DNA from 2 places in the Pseudoalteromonas sp. SG43-8 genome. Region 1 is predicted to be linked to the other one. Evidence: predicted binding sites of a transcription regulator. Region 1 holds the regulator's gene; the other holds the start of a gene.
What was found. Region 1 encodes NrdR, which represses ribonucleotide reductase genes. Its sites were predicted from a motif close to AAACACNANATNTNGTGTTT; they were not measured.

Region 1 (15,395 bases):
AGTGAATCCGGTATTAGTAGATTGTACATCTTCAGATGCACTTGCTGCGCAGTACGTAGACTTTTTAAATGCAGGTTTTCATGTGGTTGCAGCTAATAAAAAAGCGACAACAAGCTCATACACGTATTACCAAGATTTAATAGCTGCTACGCAAAAGAATAATCGTAAATTTTTATACGAAACTAACGTTGGTGCAGGTTTACCAGTAATCGATAACTTGCAGTCATTATTTGGTGCCGGTGATGAGTTACTAGAGTTTAGCGGTATTTTATCTGGCTCACTTTCGTATATGTTTGGCGCACTTCAAGATGGTTTATCACTTTCTGAGGCAACTATTAAAGCCAAAGAAAGCGGTTTTACTGAGCCAGATCCTCGTGATGATTTATCGGGTACCGATGTAGCACGTAAGTTACTGATCATTGCTCGCGAAGCCGGTATGAAGTTGGAGCTAAGTGATATTGAAGTTGAGTCAGTATTACCACAAGGTTTTGCACAAGGTGATAGCGTTGATGAGTTTATGGCAAAACTACCAAGCCTAGATGCTGATTTTAATGACCGCATTCAAAGTGCTGCGAGCGAAGGAAAGGTACTTCGTTATGTAGGTACAATTAAAGAAGGTCACTGTAAAGTAGGTATTGAGGCTGTTGATGAAAAACATGCGCTTAATGTAATTCGCGATGGCGAAAACGCGCTTGCTATTTTAAGCCAATACTACCAGCCACGTCCGTTTGTAATTCGTGGTTATGGTGCCGGCTCTGAAGTAACAGCAGCGGGTGTATTTGCTGATATTTTAAAAACACTATCGCGCTAGGAGCTCGTTATGATTGAAGTATATGCTCCGGCGTCTATTGGTAATTTTGCAGTGGGTTTTGATGCACTTGGCGCAGCGCTTGCGCCAATTGATGGTAGTTTATTAGGCGATGTAGCCGTTGTAAGTGCAGCACCAAGTGACGAATTTATTTGCACTGGCAACTACGCTCACAAGTTACCAAGTGATGCGAATGAAAACTTAGCGTACCAGTGTTTAGTACATTTTAGAGCGCATGTAGCGCCTGATATGCCAAGCGTAAAGCTCGAGCTTAAAAAGAATTTACCAATTGGATCTGGACTTGGTTCTAGTGCATGCTCGGTCGTGGCTACCTTTGCAGCTCTTGATAAGTTTGCACAAACTAACTTAAGTCAGGTTGAGCTTATTGAGCTTATGGCTGACTTTGAAGCAGTAGTGAGCGGTGGTCGTCATTACGACAACATCACGCCATGTTATTTAGGTGGTTTGCAATTAACAGGTGATTTGATCCCTGATAAATCGATTGCACTGCCTGTTGATGATAATTGGTACTACGTTGCTGCGTTCCCTGGTTTTTCACTCAACACTGCTAAAGCGCGCTCGGTTTTACCAAAAGAGTTGAGCATGCATGCAAGTGTTGAGTTTGCACAGCGTTTATCGGCATTTAGTAGCTTACTGTTAACTAATCGTTTTGACGATGCGCTTAGCATAATGAAAGATGAAATAGCAGAACCTTACCGCGCACCGCTTATTAAAGGTTTTAGTGAAGCCAAAGCAAGCTTACCAGCGCTGGGCGCTGAAATAGTGAGTATTTCGGGCGCAGGACCTACCTTGTTTAGTGTATGTAAAACACTTGAAGCTGCACAGCAATGCGCGCAGTGGTTAGAGGCAAATTACATTAACGAGCAAGGCTTTTGCCACATTTGTAAATTAGATAACGACGGCACGCGTCAATTAACAGTTTTATAGGATAGGTAGTCATGCAATTACATAATTTAAAAGATAGCTCACAAAAAGTGTCGTTCGTTGAAGCCGTAAAAACAGGTTTGGGTCGTAATCAAGGTGTGTTTTTCCCAGAATCCCTTGCCCCACTGTCCGATGTTGATGCATTGCTTGATATGGACTTTGTTACACGCAGTGGCAAAATATTATCTCACCTAATTGGTGATGAGCTGCCAAGCGACACTGTGGCACAAATGGTTAAAAATGCATTTAACTTTCCAGTTAAGCTGGTGGAAGTTGAAGAGAATACATACTGCTTAGAGTTGTTTCATGGTCCTACGCTTGCGTTTAAAGACTTTGGTGGTCGCTTTATGGCTGAGTGTTTAGCGCAATTTAATAAAGATGAAAAAGTAACTATTTTAACTGCAACATCGGGCGATACTGGTGCAGCCGTTGCGCATGCTTTTTATAACAAGCCGAATATCGATGTTGTCATCTTATATCCTAAAGGCAAAATTTCACTTGCTCAGCAAAAGCTATTTACTACGTTAGGTAACAATATTCATTGTTACGCAGTTGATGGCAGTTTTGATGATTGCCAAGAGTTGGTTAAAAATGCCTTTTTAGATGAAGAAGTTAAATCAACACTTGGGCTTAATTCTGCTAATTCAATTAATATTAGCCGTTTAGTTGCTCAGGTTTGTTATTACTTTGAGGCCATTGCACAACTACCAAAAGAAAAACGCGCAACAGCGCATATATCAGTGCCAAGTGGCAACTTTGGTAATGTATGTGCTGCAATGATTGGTGCGGTTATTGGCTTACCTGTAGGTAAATTAAGTGCAACAACCAACCAAAATGATACTGTGCCGCGCTTTATGCTTGATAAAACCTGGACGCCAAACGCAACACTTGAGTCGCTTTCAAATGCAATGGATGTAAGTAAGCCAAACAACTGGCCGCGTGTGCAAACAATGTTAGATAATAACTGGTTTAGCTACGATAACTTTTATTCAACTAGCGTAAACGAGGAAGACACGCAATCGGTGATGAAAAAAATTCAACAAACGGGTTATGTTGCAGAGCCTCACACTGCTATTGCGTACCAAGGTCTTGTTGAAAATCGAGCGCCAGGGGCCGCGGGTATCTTTTTAGCCACCGCTCACCCTGCTAAGTTTAAAGAAAGCGTAGAGGGTATTTTAAATATTGAATTAGGTATGCCAAAACCACTTAGCGACGCACTAGCAAAACCATGCCTAGCAAGCGATATAAAGGCCGATTACGACGCATTACGTAGAGAAATACTTGCTAAACTTGGCTAAGTTAATTAATTGAAAAAAAGGTGGTTAAGCCGCCTTTTTTTATAACTTTAGGCTATTAAAGCTAGTGAATTGCATTTACTAATTAAATGTAGGAAATAGCATTCATTTAAAATCGTTATGGTTTTATAAGAAAATATCATCTTAAAAAGTCTGTGAAATAGTTTCAATCCCTGTTTAAATATCCTCAACTTAAGAGCGTAGGCAAAGAGTCGTTTAAAGCGTACAATAAAGCCTCTAAAAAACACCATACACGTTGCCCTAGGAGACCCCAATGTTAGAACGTAGCATGAATATTTCGGATTTTGATCCAGAGTTATTTGACGCGATAAACAAAGAAACTGCTCGCCAAGAAGAGCACATTGAACTAATCGCTTCAGAAAACTACTGTAGCCCACGCGTACTAGAAGCGCAGGGTTCACAGCTTACAAATAAATACGCAGAAGGTTACCCTGGCAAACGTTATTATGGCGGTTGTGAGCACGTTGATGTTGTTGAGCAATTAGCAATTGACCGTGCTAACGAGTTATTTGGTTCTGACTACGCAAACGTACAACCACATGCTGGTTCGCAAGCTAATGCTGCTGTTTTTCTAGCGCTATTAGAAGCAGGCGACACTGTACTTGGTATGAGCTTAGCTCATGGTGGTCACTTAACTCACGGATCACACGTAAGCTTCTCTGGTAAGCTTTACAATGCAATTCAATACGGACTAGATGAAACAACGGGCGAAATTGATTACGCACAGGTTGAAGCACTAGCACTTGAGCATAAACCAAAAATGATTATTGGTGGTTTCTCAGCGTACTCAGGTATTGTTGATTGGGCTAAATTCCGTGAAATTGCTGACAAAGTAGGTGCTTACCTGTTTGTTGATATGGCTCACGTTGCAGGTTTAATTGCGGCAGGCGTTTACCCAAGCCCAGTTCCTCATGCACATGTTGTAACTACAACTACTCATAAAACACTTGCTGGTCCTCGTGGTGGTTTAATTATCTCTGCATGTGGCGACGAAGCTATCTACAAAAAGCTTAACAGCGCAGTTTTCCCTGGTGGCCAAGGTGGTCCTTTATGTCATGTTATTGCAGCAAAAGCAGTGGCATTTAAAGAAGCGCTTCAACCAGAATTTAAAGTATACCAAACACAAGTTGTTAAAAACGCAAAAGCAATGGTTGCTGTAATGCAAGAGCGCGGCTACAAAATCGTATCTGACAAAACTGAAAACCACTTATTCCTACTCGATCTAATCGATAAAGATATTACTGGTAAAGATGCAGACGCAGCCCTTGGTAACGCTAACATCACAGTTAATAAAAACTCAGTGCCAAACGATCCACGCTCACCATTTGTAACATCTGGTTTGCGTATTGGTTCTCCTGCAATCACTCGTCGTGGTTTCAAAGAAGAAGAATCAAAAGAGCTTGCTGGCTGGATTTGTGACGTACTAGATAACATCACTGATGAATCTGTACAGGCGCAAGTTAAAGAAAAAGTTAAAGCAATTTGTGCAAAATTACCTGTTTACGCTTAATTTTATAAGCAACAGTAATTTAGATCACAACTGTTTAGTTTTTTGCTAAGATAAAAGGCCGCTATTTAGCGGTCTTTTTTGTTTTAAAACGGAAGTACCGAGCTATGCATTGCCCATTTTGTACCGCAAAAGATACTAAAGTTATTGATTCTCGCCTAGTCGGCGGAGGCCACCAAGTTCGCAGGCGCCGTGAGTGCAACGACTGCCACGAGCGCTTTACTACATTTGAAGGCGCTGAACTGGTTATGCCTCGTGTTATTAAACAAGACGGCAGCCGCGAACCATTTAACGAAGATAAATTATTAAATGGCTTAAATCGCGCACTCGAAAAACGCCCAGTGAGCACAGAGCAAGTAGACGAAGTAGTGAATATAATAAAATCGCAGTTGCGTGCTACAGGCGAGCGAGAAATTTCAAGCCATTTGGTTGGTGAATGCATTATGGAAGCCCTCAAGAAGCTCGATAAAGTAGCGTACGTAAGATTTGCCTCTGTTTATCGCTCGTTTGAAGATATACGCGAATTTGGCGAAGAAATTGCCCGTTTAGGGGAGTAACAATGCAAAGCCAAACTACTTTTACCGAACATGATGAAATGTATATGGCACGCGCCATAGAACTTGCCAAAAAAGGGCGATTTACTACCACACCTAACCCTAATGTTGGCTGTGTATTAGTTAAAAATAATCAAATAATTGGTGAGGGTTTTCATCAATTAGCAGGTCAAGGTCATGCAGAAGTAAATGCACTGGCTGTCGCTGGAAAAAATGCACAAGGTGCAACGGCTTATGTAACGCTTGAACCGTGTAGTCATTATGGCCGTACGCCACCGTGCGCCGAAGGCTTAAAAGCTGCCGGTGTGGTAAAAGTAATTGCTGCTATGGTTGATACAAATCCACAAGTTGCTGGCAAAGGCCTTAAAATACTGAGCGACGCGGGTATTGACGTTGCTTACGGGTTACTCGAATCACAAGCTCGCGCACTTAACGTTGGCTTTTTTAAGCGTATGGAGCAAGGCTTACCTTATGTGATTTGCAAAATGGCAGCGAGTATTGATGGTAAAACAGCGCTTAAAAATGGGCAAAGTAAGTGGATCACAAGTCCTGCTGCTCGACAAGACGTACAATTATACCGAGCGAAAAGCTGCGCTATTTTAACCGGTGCCGATACAGTGTTAGTCGATGATGCTAAACTTAATGTGCGACTAAGTGAGCTGCCTTGCACACTGCCTACTGATTTGCCGCTTCGCCAGCCCGTGCGTGTTATAATTGACTCTCAAAACCGTTTAACACCTGACCTTGCTTTATTTGAAATCCAAAGTGATGTAATAATATTTACGACTAAGGTTGATAAATCATTGCAATGGCCGCATTTTGTAAAGCATATTGAAGTCAGTGAAAGTAACGGTAAAGTTGATTTACAAGCCGTTTTAGAAAAACTTGGGCAACTGCAGTTTAATAATGTTTGGCTTGAAGCTGGCGCAACACTTGCTGGTAAAATGACAGAGCTTAATTTAGTTGACGAGTTTGTTTTTTATTTAGCGCCTAAACTAATGGGCCATGATGCAAAAAGTTTAGTTAATTTTCCTGAATTGACGAGTATGCAAAACACCGTTGATTTAACATTTAATGAATGTGCGCGCATTGGTGACGATTTACGTATCACCGCGTCAAAACTCATTAAAATCACTTAATAAAAAGAGTAGTGCTATGTTTACTGGGATAATAGAAGCCACAGGCAAAATTGCTTTATTACAAAAAAAACAAGGCGACTTAGCCATTCGTATCCAAAGTGCTGATCTTGATATGACAGACGTAAAGTTAGGTGACAGCATTGCAACTAATGGTGTTTGCTTAACTGTAGTTGATAAACATATTGATGGTTTTAGTGCGGATTTATCTAATGAGACGATTAGTTTGACCGGTTTTGCTCACTATGCTTTAGGACAAACGGTGAATCTTGAAAAAGCCATGCAACCTGTTTCTCGTTTAGGCGGTCATTTAGTGTCTGGCCATGTTGATGGTATCGCAACAATTACAAGTATTACAGCAAACGCCAGAGCAACAGAATATTGGCTTACAACAGACGAAAATTTAATGAAATACATTCCGTACAAAGGTTCGGTATGTATTGATGGTATAAGCCTGACAGTAAACGCTGTAGAGGGCAATAAATTCAAATTAACAATTGTCCCGCACACGAGTGAGCAAACCACAATTGCTCATTTTAAAGTAGGTACCCAAGTTAATTTAGAGGTAGATCAAATTGCACGTTATTTAGAGCGCCTTATAAAGGGTGCAGAGCAACCAACGGGCTCTGATATTTCGATGAGCTTACTCGCTAAAGCGGGTTTTATTAAATAACGAAACTGACAACTTACACGAGCAAATTTATGAATTTACACAGCGCGCAAGAAATCATCGACGATATTAAAGCCGGTAAAATGGTTATTTTAATGGATGATGAAGATAGAGAAAATGAAGGCGATTTAATAATTGCAGCTGAGCATATTAGCGCAGAAGCGATTAATTTCATGGCTACCCATGGCCGTGGTTTAATTTGTTTAACCATGACGCAAGAGCGTTGCGAGCAACTTGATTTACCGTTAATGGTTAAAAACAATGGTGCAGCATTTTCGACTAACTTTACAATGTCGATAGAAGCATCAAAAGGTGTTACAACCGGTATTTCAGCAGCAGATAGAGCGCGTACAGTGCAAGCGGCTATAGCTAAAGGCGCAGTCCCAAGTGATATTGTTCAGCCTGGACATATTTTTCCTATTATGGCGCAACCTGGTGGCGTATTAACTCGCGCAGGACACACTGAAGCTGGCTGTGATTTAGCGCGTTTAGCTGGACTTGAAGCATCATCTGTTATTGTTGAAATACTTAATGCTGACGGCACTATGGCACGTCGCCCTGATTTAGAAGTTTTTGCGAAAGAGCACGATATTAAAATTGGCACCATTGCTGATTTAATCGAATACCGCAACTTAAACGAAACAACAATTGAGCAAGTGGCAAAATGTAAGTTACCAACTGTTCATGGTGAATTTGATTTAGTTACTTACAAAGACACAATTGACGGTCAATTACATTACGTATTGCTCAAAGGCGATATAAAAGATCAAGAGCCGACAAATGTACGTGTACATTTGCAAAGTACCTTTAACGATATTCTACTTTCAGACAGAAGTGCTGACCGTAGCTGGGGCCTTTCAGAAGCAATGGCTTATATCGCTAAAAATGAAGGTGCTTTAGTTATTTTAGGTAAGCAAGAAAGCACTGAAGAGCTAGAGGCAACTGTGAAAGCATTTGCAGCAGCTGATGCTGGCGAAAGCGTTACGCCACGTAAATTCAAAGGTACATCTCGTACTGTTGGCGTAGGTTCGCAAATACTTGCCGATCTTGGAATTAAACAAATGCGATTAATGAGTCGCCCTAAAAAGTACCATGCACTTTCGGGCTTTCATTTAGAAGTAGTTGATTACGTTGAGCCACAATAAGCATCACGCTTAAACTAGGCTATTATTTTATTTTTATGGTATGATGCGCAGCAATTTTTGCGCAATCGCAACCGCTTGAACTTATTTTTAGGGTTATCAAATGAAAATTATTGAAGGTAATAAGTACGCTCCAGGCAAAAAATTTGCCATTGTCATTTCTCGTTTTAATGACTTTATTGGTAGCAGCCTCCTTGCAGGTGCTGTTGATGAGCTAAAACGCACAGGTGGCGTATCAGATGACGACATTACCGTTATTTATGTGCCAGGCGCGGTAGAATTACCTTTAGCGGCTAAACGCGTTGCGGCAAAAAAAGAGTATGATGCAATCATCGCATTAGGCGTAGTGATCAGAGGTGGTACACCACACTTTGACCTAGTTGCTGGCGAATCAAACAAAGGTCTTGCGCAAGTATCACTTGAGTATGATATCCCGGTTGCATTTGGCGTATTAACCACAGAAAGCATTGAACAAGCAATTGAGCGTGCTGGCACCAAAATGGGCAATAAAGGCGGCGAAGCTGCTTTAGGCGCGCTTGAAATGGTTAATGTGTTAGATAAAATTTAAGTTTAAGGAATTTTTGTGAAACCAGCAGCAAGACGTAAAGCACGTATCTTAGCACTCCAAGCCGTTTATTCTTGGCAAATAAGTGGCAATTTAATTGCCGATATCGAACAACAAATGTTGATCGAAACAGACGTTACTAAAATTGATGTTGAATACTTTAAAGATCTAGCGACGGGTGTTGCTGTAAATTACAAGCAACTAGACGAAGCTGTATCACCACATTTAACACGTCCGTTTGATGACTTAGATATGGTTGAGCGTGCAATTTTACGTTTAAGCAGCTATGAGCTTAAGTTCCGTGAAGACGTACCTTATAAAGTTGCTATTAACGAAGGTATTGAGCTGGCCAAAATTTTTGGCGCTGAAGACAGCCATAAATTTGTAAACGGTGTACTTGATAAAGCTGTTAAGCATTTACGCAAGTAAGTAAACCGTTAAAGAGGGGAGCCGGCATAGGCCGGCTTTTTTGTGTATGAAGGAATTTGAATTAATTAACCGCTACTTTAAAGGTCGCGGTATCACCCGTCGTGATGTAAACCTAGGTATAGGGGATGATTGCGCTTTAGTAACCGTTCCACAAAACTGCCAACTTGCCGTTACAACAGACACTCTTGTTGCTGGCGTACACTTTTTTGATGATATTTCCCCTCGTGCATTAGGTCACAGAGCGCTTGCTGTTAATTTAAGTGATTTAGCGGCCATGGGCGCTGAGCCGACTTGGGTTTCAGTTGCGTTAACTTTGCCAAGTATTGATCCACAGTGGATTGAAGAGTTTACTGATGGCATGCATGAAATTGCTGAATATTTTAATGTGCAGATTATAGGTGGCGATACAACTCAGGGCCCATTAACCATCACTATTTGTGCGAAAGGGACTGTACCCGAAGGTACTGCACTTCGTCGTAGTGGCGCAAAAGTGGGGGATTGGATTTATGTTACGGGTCCGCTAGGTGACGCTGGACTTGCAATTGAGTCTCGCAAACAAGGTATAAGTATTGAGCCAGAGCATTTAAAGTACGTAAATAAACGCTTTGACTTTCCAACCCCACGTGTTGCTGCAGGGCAGGTATTACGAGGCCTTGCATCATCGGCTATCGATGTGTCGGACGGCTTAATCGCTGATTTAAGTCATATACTGGATATGTCACAAGTAAGTGCAGTGGTGAATATTGAAAGTATTCCAACTTCAGATGCGATGCAAGCAAGCCTTGATTTTAATCAGCAGCTGCCATTTATTCTCAGTTACGGTGATGATTACGAATTAATTTTTACGGTCCCTGATAGCAATAAAAGTATGTTAGAAATAAAGCTACGCCAGTATGGTGTAGATGCAACATGCATTGGCCAAGTTAAAAGTGGCGATGGCCAAATTGAGCTTTTACACAACGGTGAAAAGTTTGATTTTGAACCGCAGGGTTTTGAGCACTTTGCAAAGGAGCTGGTTTGAACAATAACCGCAAGTTTAATTTAAAGCGTCCACATCAGTTTTTTGGTCTGGGCTTTGGGACTGGGCTTGCCCCTAAAGCGCCCGGTACATTTGGTACATTTGCTGCCTTGCCATTCATTTTTATGACCATGTATTATCCGTTATGGCTGCAAATTGTATTTGCCGTTGTGATCAGTATATTTGGTATATGGGCGTGCGGTAAAACGGCTGATGATTTAGGCGTGCACGATCATCCTGCTATTGTATGGGATGAAGTGGCGGGTTATTACATCACTATGATTGGCGCAGCACTTAACTGGCAAACATTACTCGTAGGTTTTTTGTTATTTCGCTTTTTTGATATAGCAAAACCCGGCCCAATCCGTATGCTAGACAAACGAGTACATGGCGGTTTAGGTATAATGGCCGACGATATACTTGCGGGTATTTTTTCGCTTATATGTTTACAAGCGTTAATAAAAGTGGGTTTACTGCCCTTTTAATTTTTATATTTGATTTGTTTAACTAGGTGGCAGCAATATGATGCGATTTTTACTGGTTTGTGTACTTATGTTGTGCGCGACGCCAAGTTGGGCTTCAATTACTGATTACGTAGTTAAGCAATGGAATATAAAAGATGGCCTACCGTCGCAATCACTTAAAAGTGTTGTGCAAGATCAGCAAGGCTATATGTGGCTTGGTACGCAATTTGGTTTAAGCCGTTTTGATGGTACAACATTTACAAATTACAACACGCAAAATAGTCCATTCTTGCCTAGTAATGGTGTTAATAAGCTTTTAGTCGATTCTAGTGGTTTGTTATGGGTAGGCACTAAAAGTGGCTTGGTAGTTATTAACCCAGCCACATTTGCAGCACAAGAATTTAATATTAAAGGTCCAGTAAGGGATATTCTTGAGGACTCTAAAGGTAGCATATGGATTGCGGCCAACGGCTTATACTATGTAGATAGAGGGCAAGTTGATTTACGCACTGAAGTAAATGGTCCTCTACCTATTGTTAATGCTACTGTGATCACACAAATAGTTGGCTCTGTTAGCCAAATGGCACTCTCTCCTGAAGGCATTTGGCTGGTTAATGATCGTCATTTATTACGCCTTACAAAAAACTCATCAGATTTTTCTAAACTACGTTTAGAGCTTACCGCAAAAATATCTTTACCAGAGCGCTTAGCGCAAACCATAGTGCACGATTTATCATTTTTAAATGGTAATTTGTATATAGCTTCTGAGCTAGGTGCATACTTTTTAGATTTAGATGACGAGCTAAGACCTTTTCCTCTACCTAATGCAAATAACTCAGCCGTTTATAAGTTTATGAGTGATACCGATGGTGGCTTGTGGGTTTCGACCTATGGACGCTTATTATTCAGAGATAAAACCGGTGAGTGGCAATGGGTAGAGCCTAGCCAACTCGATCAAAGTATATGGTTTGCTGATATTTTTAGAGATGATAAAAATAACGTTTGGTTAGCAAGCTTTAGTGAAGGCTTGTGGCTTGCTCATGAAGGACGAGTCGAAAGGCATTCAGCAGTTTCAAACATGACCGAATCTGTTATGGCTATTAGCCAAGCACCTGATGGTAAACTGTGGGTTGCGAATAAAAGCGGCATTGGTTATTTCGATTTAGATAAAAGTTTTATTAATTTAGTCCCAAGTAGTAAATATGGATACGCATCAGTACACGATCTACAATTTGATGGTGAGCGATTATATATAGCCACAGGGCGCGGCTTATTTGTTTTTGAAAACAAGACACTTTACACCGTCCCAGGTCGAGCACTTCGCGATAATCCGGTATTTGCAATAAGTCGCTCTAGTAAAGGCGGCTTTTGGATTGGTACCGGACGCGGTTTATATCGATTAAATTATGCTGGTTTAACGCCTTTTGCCTATAACGCTTTTTTAGGTAGTAAGTTTATTACCTACGTATTAGATAAAACAAACTTTGGTGTGATTGGTACTAGTAAAGGCGCATATTACTTTACAGACCGTGGCATTGAAAAAATTGGCGACCAAACAACACTTGAAAGCGCATACGTAACTAGCGTGCTACATATAGATGGCGTGGGTATTTTAATCGGCTCTCTTAACGACGGGCTTTTTTACAGAAGTACGCAAGGGCAATGGCGTCAGCTCGATGCAGCTAATGGTTTACCGTATGGTTCTATATTTAGCCTAGAATATGATGAAAAGTTAAAGCATGTTTGGGTAAGCACAATGAAAGGTGTTTACAGAATGCCTGTAGAGCAATTTAAAACAGAAATAAAAAGCTTAAAAGTTGAAGAAGTAATTTCATCTTTTGACCGTCAACTTGATGGTAAAGCGAATCAATGTTGTAGTGGGCTTGGGCATGATGCGGTAGCAGACACCGGAAATTCTATTTGGTACCCAAGCTTACAAGGTGTTGTTGAAATACCTAAAAATGTAGAGCTATTTGGTGTGCTTGCATTAAAGCCAACAATAGAGACAATAACAACGCCACTTCGTCATTTAACTACCGCTGCGCTTGGTAAAAAACCATCATTAGAAACAGACGAGCGTGATATAACGCTAACTTACACAGCTATTGATTACTATGCACCAAACAGCATTGAATTTAGATATAAACTAAGTGGCTTAGATAGTGACTGGCGCTATGCAAATACGCGACGTGAAGCTATTTATACTAACTTGCCTCCTGGCTCGTTTTTGTTTCAATTAGAAGCTAAGCGCCAAGGTGAAGACTGGGCTAAAGCGCAAGATGTAGAATACGGTTTTGTAGTGCCTGAGCGCTTTGACGAAACAATTTACTTTAGGCTTTTAATTACCAGTGGTTTTATTTTGCTTTTTTATCTCATTTTTTGGGTGTTTAGAGCACAAGAGCGCAGAAAACAAGAAGCATTAGAGGGCTTAATCACTGAGCGTACCTTAGAGCTTCGCCAAGCTAATGATAAATTAGGCCAAGTGAATTCACAGCTTAAATTAGTGAGTCACTCAGATGAGCTAACAGGGCTACGTAGTCGCCGCTTTTTGTTTGATCAACTCCCTAAAGATATTGAGCACTTTCAACGTAATTCACAGTCGCTGCAGGCACAAGGTAAGTCACTGGTGCTGGTAATTATTAACTTTGATAACTTCAGCCGTATTAACGATGCGTATGGCCCAATTGCAGGTGATAGCTGCTTACAGCAAATGGCTGCATTGTTAAATTCGCGTACGCAGGGCTCTGACTATGTGGCACGTTGGAGTGGTGATGAGTTTTTATTATTATTACGTGACTTTAAATGCAATAAAATAGACAGCTATGCTTCAGAACTTTGTAAAGTAATAGCGGCTAATTCGTTCCAATTACCAAATGGAAAAACAACTAATATCACGGCATCAATTGGTTGGTCATTTTATCCATTACCTTTATTAGGCGGGCAGGTAATTAGCTGGGAAACCTCTATTAACTTAGCAGATATAGCATTGCATCAAGTTAAAAAACGCGGTGGTGATGGTGTGGCTAATATTACGTTTGATGAGCAGCTCGATGCATTTGAGTTTGAACAAAACTCTAATGTTGATCAGCAATTAGGTATTTTACAAAGTAATGGCTTGGCAGATATAAAAGTGTGGATGCGATAATGCCCGACCAAGGTTATTGGTCAGGCATGGTGAGGTTAACTCTATTTGTTAAGCCAAGCTGGTAATATTGCAATCGACTCAGGGGCTGTAAATGCCGTACTGGTATCGGCGCTTATATCACCGCCTGCACTGCTTAAAATATTATTAAATCGCATAACCACATTATTTGACTTCTCAGCTACGTATAAATCTGTTCCGGTATACATAATATCAACAGGGTTACCCAGTAGGGTATTTGGACCGCTAATAGTGGTACTTATGTTTACCAAGCCCGATGCCGTTGCTACGTTATTCAATACGTATATTTTGCCATCGTCAGCAACTGCTGCGCTACCAACATCAGAGAGTATTAGCGAGCCACTTAGCGAGTCGTAGTCGATGCCGTGCATGTTGCTTGGTGCTGCTACTGCTGTACCTGCATTTGCTGGCATTATAAGCCTATCCTCAACTGCAATATTAGTACTACCAGCCATTAGTTTGCTTTTAACTTCGTCAAATACAGCAACGGTTCCATTTGTTAGTGCTACAAAAGCTCGATCAGTGTTTGCATCGTAATCAACATCCCAAGGGCGAGCATCGTTTGCAAACGTAAGCGTCATTAATGGGCTTGCATCCCCTGTGGTGCAAGTTGAAAATATTGAAATACTTGGAGTATCTGCATTATTTTCTGCAACTAAAATCATACCGCTATCAGAAGCCACATCAAGACCTTTAGGAGATATAAGGCCTGTATTCGAACCAGTAATAATGCTGTCTTGGTTCGTATTATAAGTTTGCCCATCTCTGTTTATTGCCACTTTATTTGAAATAATAATACCGCCAATTGAGGTTGTACTGTTATCGAACGTTGTATAACTATTACCCGCTTTATCAAAAGTTACACTTTCGATAGTTTGACTTGCATTATAGTTGCCAATTTCTGTGTTAAGTTGTGAACTTAATCGACTAATTTGCCCAGTTGTTTCACCTGCAGTGCCCGGATTACTACTTACAGCAACACCTAGCAGCGCCATATTAGCGGTATCACTATCTGAAATGTCAGCCATCTCATTTTGTATACCCAGTTTAGTAATTGACTCAGGTTTAATTGTTGAGGTAACTAAATCAGGAGTGATATCGCCGCTCTCACCTGAAAATATATTGCTGAACACAAGAACAGCATCATTTGATTTTTCAGCTACACGTAAGTCACTACCTTCAAGGCTAATATCAACTGGGTTACCAAGCATTGTTGCTGGACCGGCAATACTTCGTGCAACGCTTACTAAGCCCTCTGCAGTTGAAGCATTATTAATTACAAATAACGAACCATCGGTTGCGTCTGAGGCACTGCCTACATCAGACAAAACAAGTTTATTAGTATTTGAGTCATAAACAATGCCGTGAATATTTACAGATATTTGCGTACCATCATTATTACTTGGAGTAATTGTGCGGCTTGGCATTGCGGCAAATTCACCACCAACAAAATTATCATAAACGGCTACATCACCATTTGTTAGTGCTACATAAAGGCGGTCGTTAGATTCATCATAATCAACATCCCACGGCGCCGCTTCTGTAATAGTTGTGCCTAAAGGCGCTGCATCGCCCGCGGCTGTAGCGCCAAAAGTCGTTACTTGCATAGCGCCAAAGTCAGCAATAAAAACAAGGCCACTCTTTTGTGCTACAGCTATTCCTTTAGGGTTTACCAGTG
Region 2 (15,395 bases), on a different contig from region 1:
GATCTACTTTACGCTAAGAAAATAGGGTTGATAACAAGGCAAAAGCTTTTTTAACTAATTGTTATCACTAATTGCTCCTGCATTGCTCTACCTTTTGCATCCATGCAGTCGTATTTCATAATTTTTTACGCAGTTAGTGCAAAGTTTAATCCCTTGAATTGATCAAGTATTATTGCCGAACGATATTATATATTCTAAAAATAAAAAAACCGCATTAATAAAATGCGGTTTATAAACTAAAAGTATTTTTAATTATTAAAAATAGCCACGAACACCAAAGCGGAAGTTTCTGCCTGGTAGTGGTGCTTTATCTTTAATAAATGAGCTATGTACAAAACCTAACTCATCAGTAATGTTATCAACGTTTATATACAGCTGTGCATCGATACTGCCTAAACCTAATTGGTAATTAGCTTGTGCATCAAATAACGTATAGCCATCAGTTTGAGTTTCAAAGGCAGTTACATCGTTTTGATCAAAGTAATGAGTACCCGTTAATGTTAGTTGTAAGTCACCTAAATCGTACTGTAACTCAGAGCCTAATTTATTGGCAGGGATACGTGGTAAATTACCTTCGTCGTCTTTTAGTTTTGCACGAGTTGAGTCACCAAATACTTTAACCATAGCGCTTGGTGTTACTTGGTAATGCGCGTCAAACTCAATTCCATAAAGCTCTGCGTCTTTACTTGTAAACTGATAAACCGCAACAGCATCGTCATGTGCACCAATAGCTGATTCTAAACCATCTTCTTCATCGTAAACTAAACCCGTATTTTCTTGAAAATAAAAGTTTTTGATATCGTTATAGAAAAAGTTAACGGTGTAACCAAAATCACCGCTAAAGCGTCTAAAGCTTAAATCTAAGTTTGTTGAAGTTTCCTGCTTGATATTTTCTGGCTCAAAATGCGCTTCATTATCTTCAATATTGTAACCAAGGCCTAGCTCGTACGTGCCAGTTGCGATGTGTAAACCGTTAGATAAAAGTTCTGCCGAAAGCGGTGCTCGTTCTGAATGAGAAATACTCGTAGCGATACTATGACCCGGCTTGTATTGCCAAATGGCACCAGCAGAGGCACTTAAATTGGTAAAACTTTCATTATACCCAATGGTTTCTTCGTCGCTGTGATCTATTTCTACTTCATCGTGGCTATGCTCGTGTGCCGTGATTTGGCTTTCAATTTTGTAATCTTCAACACGTGCGCCAAGTTCAATTGTAACGTCGCCAAATTCACGCTCTTCTAGTAAATATAATGCGTTAGTTGTAGTTACACTTGCAGGTGTAAATGCTTCTTCACCAATTGCATCGTAGTCAGAATCGCTGTAGTGATAGCCCATCATTCCGTGCCAATCAGCAAACTTATGCTCTACATTTAAACGTGCTTCAGTCGTTTTATTTTTAAAAGTAGTACCAATTTCGCTATCTTCAATTTCGCTGTGCGAGTAATCTGTATAGCCAACACGTAGGTTGATGGTTTCAATCCAGTTATTATGAAGGGCGTAACTTACAAGCCCTTGCCAGCGATCTTGCTCTAAATGTGCATAAACTGGCTCTTCAGCTGCTTCATCTTCATGTTCTGCATGCTCTTCTTCAGTTTCACCTTCGTGATCGTGATGATGCTCATGCCCAGGAATACCGTAATCAGTATCAATGCTACCGTATGAAAAACCAATCGTTAAATGATCGCCAACATAGCTGGTACCAAAGTTAAGTGTTTCGCTATCAATAAATGTGTTTTCTACAGAATTCTCTGTTTCTACATCGCCATCATCGTCGGCAATAGTAAAGGTAGGTGTTTGGTAATCATCGCCACTGCGCTTAGTGCCATCAAAATGAAAGTTAAAGCCTTCATTACCTGTTTCAAGTTTTGCAGCTACTGTGTTTGAGTTTGACACTGTATCGTGGCTGTATTCAGCAGCACCCGTAAGCTCGTCGATATTGTCTGTAGGGATGCGGTTATCAACCACGTTTACAACACCGCCAATTGCACCAGAGCCATAAAGTAGGGTACTTGGGCCACGTAATACTTCAATTTGTTCTGCTGCTAGGCTGTCGCTTGATGTTGCGTGGTCTGGGCCAATGCGTGATGCATCGCTGGCATCTAATCCATTTTGTGTGATTTTAACGCGAGGGCCATCTAAACCACGAATAATTGGGCTTGATGATACAGGGCCAAAGTAACTTGCATTTACGCCTGGTAAACCTTTTAGAGTTTCACCAAGAGTTGGTTTTGATTTATTTCTTAATTCATCACCTGAGAGCACGCTTACTGGCGATATCATCTCGAGGCTATTTTTATGAAGTGCAGAGGCATAAACAACCACTGTCTCAACTGATGTTGGTTTAAGTGACACAGACAGATTATTTGAAGATTCGCTTACAGCAATACGAGAGTCTACGTAGTTGTCTTTACTAATATGTAATTGGCTATTTGCATCGATTTCTATAGCAAATTCGCCTAAATCGTTACTTTTAACGCTTTGGTTTTTGCCATGCACATGAATTGAGGCATTTTTGATTGGTTGATTTTTATCATCCATTACTTTACCAGTAACAGTGGCAGCCAAAGCTGATTGAGAACATAAAACAGAAAAAATAGCAGAGGAGATTAATGTTAACTTTGTCATGGATATATTGGTTCGCGGTTATTATGTTGTGATATAATATAACACCGCAAAATCAGTGAATCAACAATGTTATAGTATAACTTTGTGTTTTGCGATGAATGATCTAAAAATGACGATTAAACCAATTTTATAAAAATTATAATAATAGGTATGTTAATAGAAATACCTATTTATTTAAGTGCGAGTCTCATAGCGCTGCAGGTTTATCTGGGTATTTAAGAGCGGCTATCTATCATTATCAAATCTAGTTTATGCTGCGCTCTTGTCTGGTTTGTTATATCTATAGATTCAATCATTTCGCATTCGTCGCGGATCATCTCTGAAATAAGGCTAGGGTAGTGGCGGCAGTCTTCTGGACGGTCAAGGTAAATACTGCAGGTATACATATTTTTAGCGAGAGGCTCCTTTTTAGGCGCAATTTCTAAAAATGGGCACACTTGAAGTCTTAAGCCTGTTTTTGGGTCAAACCAAATTTCGTTGTTTTTAACGTACTCATAAATTTCGGGGTTAAAGAGCTCCCATAAACCTATTTCTTCTTTCGTTGCGCTTAAGTCGCCGCCACCATATTTAATACAGCATTTACCACACTGGTTGCACTCTTTCATAATTTGCTAATTTAGTTGGCTGTTAACACATTTAAGTTAGGTATTAGTGTAGCACCAAATTTATTATTAACGCTCTACTGAATTGCCCCATTGTTTGCTTTTTGGGTGTGTAAAAAAGTTAGATACAATAACTTAAGTTAAAACCCCTTGTTACATTTTATATAGTACAGGCTTTATTTAATGCTTTACTCTAAGGTGGCGAAAAATATTATGAAACCTGCTTGGGTAGCTGTGTAGTTATTAAATGTTGCTGAGCGGGATCCCTAAGTAGGATGTAATTATGAAAGAAGCTGTTACTAAGTTAAAAACAGAATTTAATGCAAAGTTATTATATTGGAACAACCTTAAAAGTAGCAAAGCCAAAGCGGCAATCATCTTATTATTTATAGTTGTCATTGCACTTAAAGTGTTTACGACCATCTTTACGTTGGATTGGGTTGCAAGTTTATTCAGTGTGTGATGTTACTAAGAGTAATTGCGATAAAGTTTAATTACAGTGTGTTTAACGCCTACGCGATGTTCATTATTAATGTATTATTACGCTATACACCAAATTAAATAAATCAGTTGTTTAAATACATTTTATAATGACTGTAATGATACATTTTAGCTAAATTGAGTCAGTACATTAGTTTAGCTGCACTAAAGGATAACCAGTGATGATGAATACAAAAATATATAAAGCGGTACATGACCTAGCAGAAGATTTAATGGCGGCGGCTAACAAAAATAACCGAGAAAAATTTGAATCTTTATTTGTTCAATTAAAAGCGATTTGTATTGAAAACGAAAACACTTCAAAAGATCACCCAGTACAATGGGAAACTTTAGCTGATTTTACCGAAGAGCTAGAAGAGGCAATCACGACTTATGAAAAAGCATTAGAAAAGTCTGTTGCGATTAATAACAAAGATCACATGTCGTCGGTTTCTTTTTCAATGGCTACACTGCAGCTAGAACTTGGTCAAAAAGACGAGGCTATTAAAAATCTTCAAAATGCTAAGGTTAGTGCTAATAAAATTGAAGATAAAGAGCTTAAAGCTGAGATACACGATCTACTAGAATCACTTATTGAAGAAGAAGGGTAAATACTTAAAAGTATGAGTTACCCATATTGAATACTATTTATTTGGATTTAGCTTAAGTTAGTACAATTTAATGAAACGCTGATGGTTTATACCCTCAGCGTTTTTTTATGTTCGCTATAAATACTAAACCAAAATATAAGGCTTACTATTGAGCTAGCTTATTCATAAAATCGATAATGTACTTTGCAATTTCTACTGGTTTTTCTTCAACGCTAAAGTGCCCTGAATCGAGTAAATGCAGTTCAGCGTTCGGTACATCTTTTAAGTATGCTTTAGCGCCTTCGGCTATAAACGCAGGGTCGTTTTTACCCCATACAATTAACGTTGGTGGTTGGTACTTGCGTAAATAAGCTTGCCACTTTGGATAGTCGAGAAGGTTGTTGTAGTAATCTTGTAGCAATTGCACTTGAATTACTCTATCGGCTTTGGTTTGTAAAAAGTGAAGATCGTGCGTCCAGCTATCTGGGCTCATTATTTCTGGGTTACTTTGTACGTCTCGTAAATACTGATTATTAATAATGGCTTTATCAGATGTGAACGAATAAATTTTATCACTCTGCGCTTTCGAACTATCTTCATTCGCGGCTTTAAAAAATGCTTGCCTCGGTAGGGTTAGCCCCTCTAAATACGCATTACCATTTTGTACAATAAGTGCATCAAGTTTATTAGGGTTATTTAACAACATTCTAAAGCCTACAGGTGCCCCAAAGTCTTGTATATAAAGGCTGTAGCGCTTTACTTTAAGTGTTGTTAGTAATCCTTCAACGTATTGAGCTAGTAATTCAAAAGTATATTTTTGAGTTTTTGGGTTTGGGCGTGCGCTATAACCAGAGCCTAAATAATCAGGTGCAATCACATGATAGCGACCTGATAAGAGTGGGATCAATTCTCGGTAGCTGTGTGAAGACGACGGATACCCATGTAAAAGTACAATGGTTTGCTTATGCTGCGCGCCAGCTTCTCGGTAAAATATTTTTTTACCATTTACATTTGCATATTTGTAAGTGGTTTTTGAAGGCCATACAGCATCAGCTGCATATACTTGAGCGGTAAACGTAGATATTGAAATTAATAAAAACACAATAAATGAGACGATGTGAGCAGGTTTTACTTTAAGGCTTTTTTGTATATCTAGGTGCATTAGTAAATTCGTTATTTTTGGTAATGACGCTTTATTAATTTACTAGACCTATTATTTACACATTTATATTCAGATAATAACGTTGTAGTTTCACAGCAAAGAAGTGCACAGCAGGAGTAAGTGCAGCTTTGGACCTTACAAGATACTGATAAGCCAACAGTGGGCTAGGGCGTTAGCTCTTTATTGGCCGCTTTTTTGTATTTGAAATAGCTTATTAAATAAACGGCTATTGGAATCGTTGGGCTTAAAAATATGTGAGGATGGAAATAGATACCACGTTCGTCATATAGAAACACATATAACACGACCGCAAATGTTGAAGGTAAGGGGAAGATGATTGCACCGTGCCCAACAGCAGCAAATAGTGTCCACGAGAAAACACTAGGCCAAAGCACTGCTCTGATGTAAGCACCTTTATTAGTCGCTTTAGCCTTTTCAGCGTAATTACGTGAAACAAAATAAGATATTACTGTTGGAAACAAAGTTAAAATGATACTTAGCAGTATAAGCATAGTGATACAATTCCTTTTGATATTATTTGCATAACCCAGTTTTTCACAATGTATTAATTGGTTTGAGTTGATACCGTTTTTAAAGCAGCAATTTGCTTAATTTCATCAGCTGTTAATGCTTGATATAACCTAGGATAGGGCCAACCATAGCCCCATCTGAAAGTCGATGGTATATAAGGACTGCCACCAAATCGAACTCCAACAAGCATAAGGTTTGCTATACTCGTTTCGCCGGCTTCAATAACACACTGTTGCAAGGCTTTATCTGCTTCTAAACGTTGCCAATAAGTGCCACCTTGCCAGTAGGCGTAGTCGTGCGCTTTGCAACATGCAAGCCACAACTTTTTATCTTTTGTGGTGCCATCCGGAAAAGCACTACAGCCATCTGATGTGAACGGTTTTATATTTTCAGCATTTACTGTATTACTTAATATGGCCAGTAAGACAATAAGACTGAAACGTATTACTTTCATGTGAAAGAGTGTATTAGTAAAATTATACATGATTTTAAGTGTTACTGTTTTAGTTACAAATAATAACACTTTAAAAAGTATAAAAAAGGGTTTTACTGTTTATAGACCGGTTATGCTTGTATGATAATTTTGATTTAGAGCTTTTTATTTAGATATTTTATGCGTTCTATTTTCTTCGCAAGTTGCTAGATGTTAATACTAAAAGTGCTGGTTAAAAATTTACTACAATATTAGATTAAGGTTTATACATGGTGTGTTGCATTTGTACTTTAGGAGAGGAGCTGTGCTAGAACAAATAGAAAATTGGATTGACGCTACAAATTTAAAATACAGCAGTCAAAAAGTGAGTTGTGATAAATTCAGTAATGAATTTTATGGGTTTTATTCTAGCGAGTTTTTAAAAAACGCGTATTACGTTGTTGTAGACCAAATACCAAAGCCAGACTTTGCGGGTCTGCGAGAAATGGGTCTAGGTGATTTTGTCGATATGGACGCGGCGGGTATAACGTATAAAAATACCTATTATCTACTTCCTGAGGTTGCAAAAGATTTGAGGGTTCATTTTCATGAGCTTGTGCATGTAGCGCAGTGGCTTAAACTTGGTCCAGACGCGTTTATGATGCGTTACATTAGCGAAATCCAACATGTAGGATACAATGACGCTCCGCTTGAAAAAATGGCATATGCGCTGGATACGCAATTTGCAAGTAAAGGCAATAAAATAGACGTGCTTAGGCACGTAGCCCAAACGCTGTAACTCAATTTTAGGTTGAAAGGAGTTTATATGTACAGAATTATTGGGTGTTTACTTACTTTAGCGTGTATTAATAGTAATGCAGCATCGTTTGAAGAAGATATTGTTTCAGCTTTGCTTGAGCGTACAACTCATGATGTGACTTACGACGGCGCTTATCGCTCTATTGGCTACCCTGGTGGGGATGTACCTAAAAATATAGGTGTGTGCACCGATGTAATAATTAGAAGTTATAGAAAGTTAGGTGTTGATTTACAGAAACTCGTGCATGAAGACATGCAAAAAAACTTTGCGCTGTATCCATCTAAACGTATTTGGGGCTTAACTAAGCCTGATAAAATATAGATCACCGACGTGTTCCAAATTTACAAGCTTACTTTGAGCGCCATGCAAACGTATTGAGTATATCCAACAAAGTGAGTGATTATAAAACCGGCGATATAATAACGTGGATGTTACCAGGTAATTTACCTCATATAGGTATGGTGATTAATGAGTTATCTCAAGATACGGGTAACCCACTTATTGTGCATAATATAGGGCGTGGTCCGCAAAAAAGCGATATGCTTTTTGATTATAAAATTACCGGACATTACCGGTTCGTTCCACACTATTGATAAGTTTAATAAACGATAGATGTAAGTATTGATTTTTATTTCAGATCAATACTTACATTGCCATTGGGTTTACAGCAGCACAACAGTATTTCGCCTTCGCGTACAAACGCAAGTGGCTCTTCGTTATACTCAACACTGCCTGACACTAAAGTTGCTCTACAAGCGCCGCAATAGCCTTCACGGCATTGGAATGCGACGTCTATTTTCATGGATTCTAAGCAGTGTAAAAGAGAAGGGCAGCCAGCGGTAAATTCTATACACTGGCTGTTTTCTGCAAGCGTTATGCTTGCAGTAGACTTGCTACTCATTATAAATCAAAATCACCAAATTCTGATGCATCAACTTGAGAGTCTATTTGACCAACAAGGTATGAGCTTATTTCTGCTTCTTGTGGTGCTACTTGCACGTTATCAGACACTAACCACGAGTTTATCCACGGGATAGGGTTACTGTTATTTTCAAACTGTGCTGGCAAACCAATTGCAGTCATACGTGCATTGGTAATGTATTCAACGTACTGACATAAAATATGTTTATTTAAGCCAATCATCGAACCATCTTTAAATAAGTATTCGGCCCACTCTTTTTCTTGCTCTGCAGCATCAACAAACATTTTAATTGCTTCGTCGCGGCACTGGGCAGCAACAATCGCCATTTCTGGATCGTCCTTACCGTCTTGCATAATGTTTAAAATATGCTGAGTACCAGAAAGGTGAAGTGCTTCATCGCGTGCAATTAGCTTGATGATTTTAGCGTTACCTTCCATTAGCTCGCGCTCAGCAAATGCAAACGAACATGCAAAGCTTACGTAAAAGCGAATCGCTTCAAGAATATTTACCGACATCATAGCCAGGTAAAGTTTCTTTTTAAGCTCAAATAAATTAATGATAACTGTTTTACCGTTAATCTCGTGTTTGCCTTCACCGTATAAGTTGTAAAGCGATACAGAGTTAATTAAGTCATCGTAGTATTTAGTTACGGCATCAGCACGTTCGCTAATTTTATCGTTGCTAACAATGTCATCAAAAATAAGCTCAGGTGCTTGTGTTACGTTACGGATAATATGCGTGTATGAACGGCTGTGAATTGTTTCACTGAACGCCCACGTTTCTATCCATGTTTCAAGCTCTGGTAGCGATACAATTGGAAGTAGAGCCACGTTTGGCGAACGACCTTGTACACTATCAAGCAGTGTTTGGTATTTTAAGTTGCTTAAAAATATATGCTTTTCGTGATCTGGTAATGCTTGAAAGTCTAAACGGTCTTTACTTACATCTACTTCCTCAGGACGCCAAAAGAAAGACAGTTGCTTTTCAATTAACTTTTCAAAAATTGGGTATTTTTGTTGGTCGTAACGAGATACGTTTACAGTTTGGCCAAAAAACATTGGCTCTTGCATTTGGTTATTATGGTTTCGGCTAAAAGTAGTATAAGACATGTTTATCACTCAAAAAACTATCAGAAAAAGCGGGCTAAATGCCCGCTTAAAATAAAAATCAGCAGTTATATTTTACACGCGCCGCCTTCACAATCGTCATCTTCCACTTCTGGAGCATCTTCTTGTGAGTCTGAGGCGCCATCGCGAGTATTGTGGTAATACAAGGTTTTAACACCTAGTTTGTACGCGCTTAGTAAGTCTTTTAATAAGACTTGCATAGGTACTTTACCGCCTTCGAACTTGTTTGGATCATAATTTGTATTTGCAGAAATTGTTTGGTCAACAAATTTTTGCATTATGCCAACAAGCTGTAAATAACCATCGTTTGATGGAATGTCCCATAGTAGCTCGTACTGATCTTTTAAACGCTCATACTCAGGAACAACTTGTTTTAAAATACCGTCTTTACTTGCTTTAACGCTAATATGTCCACGTGGTGGCTCAATACCGTTAGTTGCGTTAGAGATTTGCGACGATGTTTCTGATGGCATTAATGCACTTAGTGTTGAGTTACGCATACCGTGCTCTTTAATACTTGCACGTAGTGTATCCCAATCAAGATGAAGTGGCTCATCACAAATTTTATCTAAATCACGTTTGTACGTATCTGTTGGCATAATACCTTGTGAATACGTTGTTTCGTTAAACTTAGGACACGCGCCACGCTCTTTAGCAAGCTCGTTTGATGCTTTCATTAAGTAATATTGAATAGCTTCAAAGGTTTTATGTGTTAATGCATTAGCGCTGCCATCAGAATAACGCTTACCGTTTTTAGCTAGGTAGTATGCGTAGTTAATTACGCCTATTCCTAGTGTACGACGACCCATAGTTGCATTTTTAGCAGCCGGTACAGGGTAGTCTTGGAAATCAAGTAAGTTATCAAGTGCGCGTACTGCAAGTTCAGCTAGCTCTTCAAGCTCATCAAGTGACTCTATTGCACCTAGGTTAAACGCAGAAAGTGTACAAAGGGCAATTTCGCCTTCTTCGTCATTCACGTTATTAAGTGGCTTAGTTGGCAATGCAATTTCTAAACATAAGTTAGATTGGCGAATTGGCGCAACTTTAGAAATAAATGGGCTGTGTGTATTACAGTGATCCACATTTTGTAAATAAATACGACCAGTACTTGCACGCTCTTGCGCAAACATAGAGAAAAGCTCAATGGCTTTAATGCGTTTTTTACGAATAGACTCGTCTTGTTCGTATTTAACGTAAAGTGCGTCAAACTCAGCTTGGTCTTCAAAAAATGCATCATAAAGGCCAGGCACATCTGATGGGCTAAATAATGTAATGTAATCATCTTTAATTAAACGAGAGTACATTAATTTATTAAACTGTACGCCGTAATCTAGGTGGCGAACGCGGTTGTCATCTACACCACGGTTATTTTTAAGTACAAGTAGGTTCTCTACTTCTAAATGCCAAAGCGGGTAGAATAATGTTGCTGCGCCGCCACGTACACCACCTTGTGAACAACTTTTAACCGCTGTTTGAAAGTGCTTATAAAAAGGGATACAACCTGTGTGATACGCTTCGCCGTTACGAATATGGCTACCTAGCGCACGTATTCTACCTGCATTAATACCAATTCCCGCACGTTGTGAAACGTATTTAACAATAGCTGACGACGTTGCATTGATTGAATCAAGGCTGTCGCCACATTCAATTAATACACACGAGCTAAATTGGCGAGTAGGCGTACGTACACCCGACATAATTGGCGTTGGTAGAGATATTTTAAATAAAGATACTGCATCGTAAAAACGTTTAATGTAATCAGTACGTGTTTCACGTGGGTAATCTGAAAATAAGCTTGCCGCAACTAAAATATATAAAAACTGTGCACTTTCGTATATTTCACCCGATACACGGTTTTGAACGAGGTACTTACCTTCAAGTTGCTTTACAGCAGCGTAGCTAAAGTTAAGATCGCGAGAATGATCAAGGTATGCATCAAGCTCATCTAACTCTTGCTCTGTGTAATCTACTAGTAAATGAGCATCATAGCGTTTATCGGCAACCATTTTTGTTACGTGGTCAAATAAACGTGGTGGCTCAAATTGACCGTACGCTTTTTTACGTAAATGGAATACAGCTAAACGTGCAGCTAAGTATTGGTAATCAGGCGATTCTTTTGAAATCTGATCCGCTGCTGCTTTAATGATGGTTTCGTGAATGTCCTTAGTACGAATACCGTCGTAAAACTGAATGTGCGACTTTAATTCAACTTGCGAAACCGAAACGTTGTTTAAACCTTCGGCGGCCCACTCAATAACGCGATGGATCTTATCCAGATCAAGAGGCTCTTTACGCCCGTCACGTTTGCTTACAGATAACTGTTGGTTCATTTGCCTGTATTCCTTGGGAATTATGTATTTTGACCAATGCTTTATACCTCGCCGAGGCAAGCTATATACTCATTTATTATAATTTTCGCCATATTTGCGAATTTAATTGAATAACATTTGGCCACAATATCTGGTGTTGTTCAATTTAGAGATCACAAGATAGTGTGGTCTGAGTTGTTTTGCAAGGGACATAATTGCCCCTATTTGTGGATAACTTCGGGATAACGTATTTGTGTTAGTAGACACTCACCTTCGAACAATCATTTAAGTTGAAATATGCAAAAATCAACTAATGATCTGCTAAATTTACGCATTTTAAAAATAAATTTTGACTGCTTTTTTTATCAGCAAGCTTTGCGTAAAAACTAACACAATCACAATATATAGTGTTTATTAATTAACATGGCACTATATATGGTTAAAACCATCAATTGGGCTTTGCCAGTTAAAATCAGCATTCCAGCTGTTGGCTTCATCAATACTTGGTATGTAGCCCCAAAGTGCCGTTGCTGTGCGCATACCTGCGGCTTTGCCTGCTTGTATGTCTCGCTGTGCATCACCAATGTACAAACAGCGTTTTGGTTGCACTCTCATAAGCTTTGCACAATGTAGCAGCGGTAAAGGGGATGGCTTAGCTTCAGCTAAGGTGTCGCCACTTATTACTACACTAGCATTTTTCAATGCGGGAATTGCTGCCACTAAAGGATCAGTTAAAAACCCTGGTTTGTTAGTCATGATCCCCCATTTGATCTTTTTCTGATCAAGGGCAATAAGCAACGATTCAACACCGCTGAAGCAATGCGTGTGATTTGCTATGTTTGCAGCGTATTCGTCAACTAATTGCTTAATAAGTTCGCTTTGAGGTTGTGTGTCCCATAACTCTTTAAAACCAGCCTCTAATAATGCGCCTGCGCCGTTAGATGCCGCAGGGCGGTATACATCACTACTAACTGGCTCTATTTTATTATTAATGAGAACTGCATTTAAAGCCGCACCTAAATCATCAGCGGTGTCGAGTAGAGTGCCGTCTAAATCAAATAAAAATGCATCGTACTCAATAAGGGGGAGGGGGGCTTGAGAGTTAGCCATTAAGCTAACTTCTCAAAGTACAGTATGTAATTTACGCTAACGTCACTATTGAGCGTATATTGCTTTGATAGTGGATTATAAGAAAGGCCTGTACTTGCACGAACTTTTAAACCCGCTTGCTCTGCCCATGCAATGAGCTGCGCAGGTTTTATAAACTTTTTATGGTCGTGTGTACCTTCAGGCACCATTTTTAAAAGCTTTTCAGCACCAACAATAGCGTATAAATATGCTTTAGGTGTTTTGTTCAGGGTTGAAAAAAACACGTCTGCGCCTGGTTTGGCAAGTGCAGCTACGGCATGAATGATAGATGCTGGGTCGGGAACGTGCTCAAGCATTTCCATACAGGTTATTACATCAAAGCCCTCTGGGTGTTGTGATGCAAACTCTTCTGCAGGCACTTTTATGTAATCTACATTTACGCCAGTTTCTAAACTGTGTAACTTAGCAACAGTTAAAGGCTCTTGCCCCATGTCGATGCCAGTTACTTTTGCGCCCATGCGCGCCATGCTTTGGCTTAAAATACCGCCACCACAGCCAACATCGAGTGTTTCTTTATCGAATAAACCTTGCGTTTTGTTTGCTATAAAGTCTAAACGTAATGGGTTAATTTCGTGAAGAGGTTTGAATTCTCCGTCTAGGTCCCACCAGCGCTCGGCGATGGCTTCAAATTTTGCTATTTCTGCGTGATCTACATTTTGATGTTCGGTCATAAAATACTTCCTCGTCAATCTGAGGCCATTATATAGGGCTAAATTGATAAATCGCAAAGTTTTGCGCCTGTAAATTAAAATTAATTGTGATAGCATGGCTGTTAGAAATAATAACAATACTCTTAATACCCAATACCGGGTTGTTGAGAGCTGATACTGAAGGAATGTGATATCAAATGACTGATCTCGCCAATGAAATTCTGCCAGTCAATATTGAAGACGAGTTAAAAAACTCCTACTTAGATTACGCAATGAGCGTAATTGTAGGACGTGCATTACCAGACGTACGTGACGGCTTAAAACCTGTTCATCGCCGCGTTTTGTTTGCAATGAACGAGCTTAGTAATGACTGGAACAAGCCTTACAAAAAATCGGCCCGTGTGGTCGGTGACGTAATCGGTAAATACCACCCACACGGCGACAGTGCAGTTTATGACACGATAGTTCGTATGGCTCAGCCATTCTCACTGCGTTATATGCTAGTAGATGGCCAAGGTAACTTCGGTTCGGTTGATGGTGATTCAGCAGCGGCAATGCGTTATACAGAAGTACGTATGGCTAAAATGTCGCATGAGTTATTAGCCGATCTTGAAAAAGAAACGGTTGATTTCGTTCCTAACTACGATGGCACTGAGTTCATCCCTGATGTTTTACCAACGAAAGTTCCTAATTTATTAGTGAATGGTTCGTCAGGTATTGCAGTAGGTATGGCTACAAATATACCACCACATAACTTAACTGAAGTTGTAAATGGTTGTTTGGCACTTATTCAAAATCCAGATTTAACTATTTTAGAGTTAATGGATTATATTCCTGGTCCTGATTTCCCAACGGCTGCAATTATCAACGGTAAGAAGGGTATTGAACAAGCCTACTTAACTGGCCGTGGTAAAGTGTACATGCGTGCACGCGCCGACATCGAAACCGATGAAAAAACAGGCCGTGAAACAATCATCGTTCACGAAATTCCTTATCAAGTTAATAAAGCTCGTTTAATTGAAAAAATTGCTGAGCTGGTTAAAGATAAGAAAATTGAAGGTATTAGTGCGCTACGTGATGAATCAGATAAAGACGGTATGCGTATCGTTATTGAAATTAAACGTGGTGACGTAGGCGAAGTTATTTTAAACAACTTGTATTCACAAACTCAGTTACAAACTGTGTTTGGTATGAATATGGTTGCGCTAATTAATAACCAACCTAAATGTTTCAATTTAAAAGAAATGTTAGAAGAGTTTATTATTCACCGTCGTGAAGTAGTAACTCGTCGTACAGTATTTGATTTACGTAAAGCCCGTGACCGTGCACACACGCTTGAAGGCTTAGCGATTGCGCTTGCAAACATTGACCCAATTATCGAACTTATTCGTAAATCCCCTACACCTGCTGAAGCTAAAATTGCTTTAACAGCGCGTCCGTGGGAATTAGGTAATGTACAAGGTATGCTTGAAAAAGCAGGTGAAGATAATGTTGCTCGTCCAGATTGGTTAGCAAGCGAACTTGGTATTCGCGATGGTCAATATTATATCTCTGAGCAACAAGCTCAAGCAATTCTTGATTTGCGTTTACATAAGCTAACAGGTCTTGAACACGAAAAAATCTTGACCGAATACCAAGCGTTATTAGAACTAATTGCTGAACTACTTTATATTTTGGCAACTCCTGAGCGTTTAATGGAAGTTATTCGTGACGAGCTAGTTGAAATTAAAGAGCAATATGGTGATGAGCGTCGCACTGAAATTAATGCAGCTGCTCACGATATCAGCCTTGAAGACTTAATTACTGAAGAAAACGTAGTAGTAACGCTTTCTCACGAAGGTTATGTGAAGTATCAGGCATTGTCTGATTACGAAGCACAGCGTCGTGGTGGTAAAGGTAAGTCAGCAACGAAGATGAAAGATGAAGATTTCATCGAGCGTCTATTAGTTGCAAATACACACGATACTATTTTGTGTTTCTCTACGGCCGGTCGTTTATATTGGCTTAAAGTTTATC

Region 2: the regulator NrdR is predicted to act here: its motif matches at 11,721-11,740, upstream of nrdA (class 1a ribonucleoside-diphosphate reductase subunit alpha).

Annotation. Positions count from the first base shown of each region.
Region 1 covers NZ_JACJEX010000015.1:51,790-67,184, forward strand. The annotation lists gene thrA (bifunctional aspartate kinase/homoserine dehydrogenase I) at 1-811, shown strand, start outside; gene thrB (homoserine kinase) at 821-1,756, shown strand; gene thrC (threonine synthase) at 1,768-3,051, shown strand; gene glyA (serine hydroxymethyltransferase) at 3,323-4,579, shown strand; gene nrdR (transcriptional regulator NrdR) at 4,684-5,133, shown strand; gene ribD (bifunctional diaminohydroxyphosphoribosylaminopyrimidine deaminase/5-amino-6-(5-phosphoribosylamino)uracil reductase RibD) at 5,136-6,269, shown strand; gene H5122_RS18025 (riboflavin synthase) at 6,286-6,939, shown strand; gene ribBA (bifunctional 3,4-dihydroxy-2-butanone-4-phosphate synthase/GTP cyclohydrolase II) at 6,969-8,081, shown strand; gene ribE (6,7-dimethyl-8-ribityllumazine synthase) at 8,182-8,646, shown strand; gene nusB (transcription antitermination factor NusB) at 8,662-9,072, shown strand; gene thiL (thiamine-phosphate kinase) at 9,119-10,093, shown strand; gene H5122_RS18050 (phosphatidylglycerophosphatase A) at 10,090-10,575, shown strand; gene H5122_RS18055 (ligand-binding sensor domain-containing diguanylate cyclase) at 10,613-13,699, shown strand; gene H5122_RS18060 (hypothetical protein) at 13,741-15,395, opposite strand, start outside.
Region 2 covers NZ_JACJEX010000001.1:866,989-882,383, reverse strand. The annotation lists gene H5122_RS04005 (TonB-dependent receptor) at 256-2,625, opposite strand; gene H5122_RS04000 (YkgJ family cysteine cluster protein) at 2,841-3,230, opposite strand; gene H5122_RS03995 (hypothetical protein) at 3,511-3,690, shown strand; gene H5122_RS03990 (tetratricopeptide repeat protein) at 3,890-4,318, shown strand; gene H5122_RS03985 (alpha/beta fold hydrolase) at 4,464-5,459, opposite strand; gene H5122_RS03980 (hypothetical protein) at 5,624-5,971, opposite strand; gene H5122_RS03975 (hypothetical protein) at 6,025-6,444, opposite strand; gene H5122_RS03970 (hypothetical protein) at 6,728-7,201, shown strand; partial or broken gene H5122_RS03965 (DUF1287 domain-containing protein) at 7,229-7,815, shown strand; gene yfaE (class I ribonucleotide reductase maintenance protein YfaE) at 7,851-8,123, opposite strand; gene nrdB (class Ia ribonucleoside-diphosphate reductase subunit beta) at 8,123-9,253, opposite strand; gene nrdA (class 1a ribonucleoside-diphosphate reductase subunit alpha) at 9,319-11,601, opposite strand; gene H5122_RS03945 (HAD family hydrolase) at 12,010-12,690, opposite strand; gene ubiG (bifunctional 2-polyprenyl-6-hydroxyphenol methylase/3-demethylubiquinol 3-O-methyltransferase UbiG) at 12,690-13,400, opposite strand; gene gyrA (DNA topoisomerase (ATP-hydrolyzing) subunit A) at 13,577-15,395, shown strand, end outside.